Regions from separate parts of the Paraburkholderia sp. J41 genome, predicted to be linked through region 1. Evidence: riboswitches for the same ligand, from Rfam matches in the RefSeq annotation. Region 1 holds a riboswitch; the other holds the start of a gene.
The links. A riboswitch is a leader RNA that binds a small molecule or an ion and turns the genes downstream of it on or off. The one in region 1 is predicted to bind cobalamin.
Positions count from the first base shown of each region.

Region 2: linked by a shared signal. The riboswitch ahead of U5805_RS00445 (TonB-dependent receptor domain-containing protein) and the one ahead of cobG (precorrin-3B synthase) in region 1 are both predicted to bind cobalamin.

Region 1 covers NZ_CAJMZE010000006.1:189,041-192,121, forward strand. Annotated here, with positions in the region: gene U5805_RS08545 (precorrin-8X methylmutase) at 1-179, opposite strand, end outside; gene cobG (precorrin-3B synthase) at 172-1,614, opposite strand; cobalamin riboswitch at 1,756-1,949, opposite strand; gene cbiE (precorrin-6y C5,15-methyltransferase (decarboxylating) subunit CbiE) at 2,022-3,081, shown strand, end outside.
Region 2 covers NZ_CAJMZE010000001.1:97,533-100,613, reverse strand. Annotated here, with positions in the region: gene U5805_RS00445 (TonB-dependent receptor domain-containing protein) at 1-1,754, opposite strand, end outside; cobalamin riboswitch at 1,854-2,046, opposite strand; gene U5805_RS00440 (cytochrome c biogenesis protein DipZ) at 2,388-3,081, shown strand, end outside.

The DNA.
Region 1 (3,081 bases):
GTGCCCGCGCCCGCGGAAAACGCGAGGTCGGCGGCCACGTCCACCATGCCGCAGGCGTGAATCACGCGCACGGCGAGTTTTTCGAGGTCGGCGGGAATGCGCGAAAGGTCGGCTTCGGCGCGGATCGTCGCGAACGATTCGCGATAGATCGCCTGGCCGTCGCGGAGGTAATCAGACATCGGTGGTGCTCCGGGGCCGACGCGCGAGCAAGGGCGCGGCGGCTTCGATCGTCAGGTGGGTCGCGACGAGGCGGCCGAAGCCGCTTGCATCGTCGTCGCGGGAGGCTGGGGTGCAGGCGGCGTAGAGGTCGTAGCGCTGCGGCGCGCGCGCGAGCAGCGTGAAGGGCGCGCGATGCGCGGCGGCGCACGAACGCTCGCAGCCGCTCAAGTGGACTTGCGCGGCGGCTTCGTCGCGCGGCAGCAGCGCGGCGAGGCGTTGCGCGTCGGCCTTGGTGTCGGCGCGGCTTTTCGCGCAGCCCGGCGAGCCCGCGCACGCAACGAGGCGCGCGAGCGGATTCGCGCGCGTGTGAATCAGGCCGAGCGCGGCGAGCGCGTCGAGCACGCCGGGCATCGCTTGCGCGGGCACGTTCGGCAGCAGCAGGCCTTGCCACGGCGTGACGCGCAGCGTGCCGTCGCCGTGCGCTTGCGCGAGCGCGGCCAGCGCGTGCAGCGTGGAGGCATCGAGACGGCCGAGCGCGGGTTGCGCGCCCACGTAACCGCTGCCGTTCGCGTGCAACGCGTGCGCGCCGAGGCGCGAACCGGCATCGGCCGATGTGCTGCGTTTCGCGTCGATGCCGTGCTCATCGGGCGTCAGCGTAAAACCCGCGCGGGCGCGCGCGCGTTCGAGCAGCGCCTCGCGGTTCGGCACGTCGCGCATACGCTCGACGTTGGCGTGCTTATCGGCTTGGTTATCGACGAGGTTATCGGCGATATCGAGGAACGCATGCAGCAGCGCGCGCACCGTTGCGCGGATATCGCGCGCGGCCAGCGTGCCGAGCGGCGCATCGCAGGGGCATCCCGCGAGACCGAGCGCAAAGCGTGTTTCGTCGGCATGAGCCGCGTCGTGGCCGCGCGCCGCGAGCCAGATATCGTGCGGATGCGCGCGCTCCGCGAGCCGTTCGCCGCCGTCCAGCAGCAGCGCGAATTTCGGCGAAAGCGCGGCGAAACGCGGCTCGCTTCGCAGCATGTCGATGAGCGCGGCGGCGAGCGGCGTGGTGTCGAACGCGAGCGGATCGAGGCCGGCAAGCGGGCTTTGCATCACGTTGCGCAATTCGTCGGCGATGCAGGCTTGCGCGGGCGAATTCGCGGCGCCGATGCCGTCCGGCCCGAGCCCGGCTGCGATCAGCGCGGCGCTCAACGCGGCTTCCTCGCCCGCGCGCACGCCGCGAATCTGCACGTTGGCGCGATTCGTCAATTCGAGCACGCCGCTCGCGTGCGCGCGCGCGGCCTCGGCCAGCGCGCGGGCATGCGGCGCGCGCAGCACGCCGCCGGGCAGGCGGAGGCGGCAAATGCCGCCGTCGCGCGCGGCGACCACGCGCACGAGTCCGGGACACGCCGAAGGGCGGATCGCGGCATTAGCGTCGGCGGCCGACGCGAGAGAAGATTCGTGCTTCAAGGGCATGGCGCAAAAAGGCGTCGCGCAAGCGCGGCGCGCACTGCGCACGGTAGGGCACGGCGTGCGCGAGGCGGGCGCAACAGGCGGCTGCGGTACGGGCAAAACGCGAGTGCAACCCCCGGTACACCCCGCCCGGATGGGTTCGCTCAATGTTCGGCCGGCAGGTCTCCTGGCTCGCAGGTCGTGGGCCGCATCGGCCTTCCCGGTAAAACCAGTGGCTCGGGTGGATGCGGTCTCGCTGCTCACAGTCGCGGGGGCGGCCACAGCTTCGCTGTGTTCCCTTTTCAGCTTTCGGGCTTTTCAGCCCGGAAAGCGCCGGCGGAAGCGGTATTATGCCCGTTTTCATGCGCGCTCCGGCCGCCGGGCGGTTTGCGCGCGCGAGGCGGCACGGCAAGAACGGAGAACGAATGCAGGGCAGGCAGGCGTGGCTGACGGTGATCGGCATTGGCGACGATGGTTACGCGGGACTCGCGCGCGAGGCGCGGCGGGCGCTTTTCGAAGCGTCGATCGTGACGGGCGGCGCGCGGCATCTCGCGATGCTGCCCGCGCGCGTGCGCGCGCGGCGAGAAGCGTGGCCGCAGCCGTTCAGCGTGGAGGCGCTGCTCGCGCATCGCGCGTCGCGCGCGAACGTATGCGTGCTGGCGAGCGGCGACCCGATGCTGTTCGGCGTGGGCGCGACGCTCGCGCGTCATGTCGGGCCGGGCGAGATGCGCGTGCTGGGCGCGCCGTCTTCGCTTTCGCTCGCGGCGGCGCGTTTGGGCTGGGCGTTGCAGGACGTCGCGGCCGTTTCGCTCGTCGGCCGCCCGCTCGACGCGCTGCGCCGCCATCTTTACGCGCGCTCGCGCGTGCTGGCTTTATCCGCCGACGGACACACGCCCGCCGCGCTCGCCGCCTTGCTCGTGCAAGCCGGTTTCGGCGCGACGCGGCTCACCGTGTTCGAGCATCTGGGCGGCGCGCTCGAGCGCCGCGTCGAGGGCCGCGCCGACGCCTGGCATGGCGATGAAGCCGCGGCGCTCAATCTCGTCGCGTTCGAATGCGCGAGCGACGCGCCCGCCGCCGCGCAATCGTGGAGGCTCACGCCGGGCCTGCCCGACGACGCGTTTCGCCACGACGGCCAGCTCACCAAACGCGACGTGCGCGCGCTCACTCTCGCGCGCCTCGCGCCCACGCCGGGCGCGCTGCTCTGGGACGTGGGCGCGGGCAGCGGCTCCATCGGCATCGAATGGATGCGCGCGCACGCGGCGTGTCGCGCGATTGCGATCGAGGCCAATGCGGAGCGCCGGCGCTTTATCGAACACAACCGCGCGGCGCTGGGCGTGCCCGGCTTGCAGCTCGTGGCGGGCCGCGCGCCGGCCGCGCTCGCGGGACTCGCCGCGCCCGACGCCGTGTTCGTCGGCGGGGGCGTGACGGCGGCCGGCGTGCTCGAAGCGTGCTGGGACGCGCTCGCGCGCGGCGGGCGGCTCGTCG
Region 2 (3,081 bases), on a different contig from region 1:
GGCAGATAGATGCTGTTGTACTGATCGTCGAACGTCGATCCGCCGTAGAGCAGCGAAACGCCCGTGCTCAGCGCGTGCAGGTGGAATTCGTCCCAGCTGTGATCGACGGAAAGGCTCACGGTCTGGCGCGGCCGGCGGTTGAGCCACGTCTGATCGCTCACGTCCTGCGGGTTCAGAATGCCGACGGCGAGACTGACGGGCGTGTACCGGCCGAGCGTGCCCTTGTACGAGAGGTCGAGCCCCTGCACGCGCGCCTTGCCCACGTTCACGGGCAGGAAGGTGGCCGCGTCGTAGGTGATGAGATCGTGTACGCGCGTGTCGTAGAGCGCCGCCGTGAACGTGCCGAAGGCGGTGTTCGCATCGAGCGCGATTTCCACCGAATTGCTGCGCTCGGGCTGGAGGTTGGGGTTCGCGTAACCGGGATAGTAGAGGTCGTCGAAGGTGGGCAGGCGGAACGCGTTGCCGTACGACATGCGCGCCGTGTACACCGGCGTGATTGCCCAGGCGAGCGCGGCGTTGCCCGTGTTGACCGCGCGCCCTTGCACGATTTCGTGGCGTCCGGCGAGGAACAGCGTGAGCGGGCCGAGCGTCGCCGACTGATGCACCGAGACGGCCGAGTCGTTGCGCGCGGGCACGCCGCCCGGAATGTCGACGGGCAGGAACGCCAGTTCGCGCGTGAAGTCGTACGCGAGCCGGGTTTCGCCGGAAAGCGGCTGGCCGAGCAGCGTGTGGCCGGTCTCCTGATGCGTGAGCGAGGTGGAGGTGGAAAGCCGCGTCGAGTCGATCTCGTCGGTGGCGATCGACCGGTCGTTCGCGTAGAGGAACTGGCGGTCCGTGGCGTAACCGAGCGACTGGTCGAATTGCGTGGTCGGCGTGATGTCGAGATGGAACGCAATGCCCGTCGTGAGCTGATTGTCGCGCTGCCGGTCGTCGCCGCCGAGATTGTCGTACGAGAGATCGCTGCGGTGATACAGCGCGAAGGTGGAGATCGACCAGTCGTGGTGCGCATAGCCGAGGCGCGCGTCCAGGTCCTGCGCGTGGTACGGATTGCGGCCGTTCTCGTGACCGTAGGCGTAGGGCTGCGTGGCGTCGATGCCGGCCGTGGCGTAGTCGTGCAGGCCGAGCGAATACGTGAGGCCGCCGAGCGCCGCGAGCGGTCCCGTCGAGGCGATCGTGCCCGAGGTGCGCAGTTGCGTGTCGAAGGTCTTGTTCGAGCCGCCGCCGAACGAGACCGTGGTCTGGTTCGGCTGATTCGACGCATGGCGCGTGAAGAGTTGCACCACGCCGCCCACGGCGTCCGCGCCGAACGAGGCCGCCGCGGGGCCGGAAATCACCTCGGCGCGATCGAACGACGAAGTCGGCAGGTCGGCCCAGGCGGCGGAGCCCGTGGTGGCCGAACCCACGCGAATGCCGTCGATGAACACCGCCACCTGGCTTGCCGACGAACCGCGAATGCTCACCGCCGCCGTCGTGCCGGGGCCGCCGTTTTGCGCGACGCTCACGCCGGGCAGCGTGGCGAGCGCCTGCGTGATGCTCGGGTCGGCGGGCGAAAGGCGGTCGAGGTCGGTGCGCGTGAGCACCTGCGTGCTGGCGTAGCGGCCGTCGAACGATTGCGGCAGACGCTGGGTGTCGCCGGTCACGAGGATGTTCGGCAAGGTGGCGCCGGCGTCGGGATCGGCGTTGCTGTCGGCGAAAGCGGCTTGCGAGGCGCAGGCGAGCGCGGCCGACGCGAGGAATAGGCTGGAAAACTTCATGATGCGGCTGGAAACAGCTCCTGATTGCGGGCTGTCCGTGCAACGGGCGACCGCGCGGGCGCGGCGCTTTGGCGCATTGGGGGACCCCGCCCGCTGCGGCTGCTGGACTGACGCGATGGCAGGTCTCCTGGCTCGCGGGTCGCCGTTCGACGCCGGCCTTCCCGGTTTCCCAGTGGCCTGAGTGGGCGCGAACTCGCCGCTTACAGTTGCGGGGGCAGCCGCAGACTCGGCGTGTGCCTCACTGCGTTCCCTTTTGATCCCGTCGCCGGGAACCATCAGCGCGCAAGGGTAATGGCCGCGCCGCCCGGGCGTCAACCCGCGCGTCGATATTGCGGCGCGAAGTGTGGCGAAAACGCCGGATCGCGCGCGACATGGCGTTTCGATGATGCGGTTCGCGCGCGGTCTTGCGTCGGCGCCGCGTCGCTTGCCTAGCCTTGCGCCAGTCGCGCGCAGGCGGGCGTGAAAGCCCGCGATCCGCCAGCGCCGATCGCACCCTTTTCCGAAGGTGCCGAGCGGATACAAAACGGATACAACGCGCCGCGGAATAGACACTCGCGCCGGGTGTTTATCCGTTCGAAGGCCGCTGGAACCGCGCGGCGCATTGCGGCGCGGGCAGCGGTGGAGATACGCAAAATGGCTTTGTTCCTGATTGCCTGGCTCGGCGGCGTGCTGACCATCGTCAGTCCGTGCATCCTGCCGGTGCTGCCTTTCGTGTTCGCTCGCACCGGGCGGCCGTTCGTGCGCAGCGGCCTGCCGCTGCTCGTCGGCATGGCGCTCTCGTTCAGCGCGGTGGGCGCGCTCGCGGCCGTGGGCGGCGGCTGGGCCGTGGCGGCGAACCAGTATGGCCGCGCGGCCGCGCTCGTGCTGCTCGTCGTGTTCGGCGTGACGCTGCTCGTGCCCGCGGTGGCCGAGCGGCTGACGCGCCCGCTCGTGGCGTTCGGCTCGCGCCTTTCGGAAACGGCCGGCGACGCGCAGCGCAAGGGCGCGGGCTCGGGCGTGGGCGCCTCGCTGCTGCTGGGCGTGGCGACGGGCTTGCTGTGGGCGCCGTGCGCGGGCCCGATTCTGGGCCTGATCCTGACCGGCGCGGCGCTGCAAGGTGCGAGCGCGCGCACTTCGCTGCTGCTGCTCGCGTATGCGGCGGGCGCGGCCACTTCGCTGGCGCTCGCGCTGCTCGTGGGCGGCAAGGTGTTCGCGGCCATGAAGCGCTCGCTGGGCGCGGGCGAATGGCTGCGGCGCGCGCTGGGCGTCGCGGTGCTGGCGGGCGTGGCCGCCATCGCGCTGCATCTGGATACCGGCGTTCTCGCGCGCGTGTCGCTCGCGGGCACCA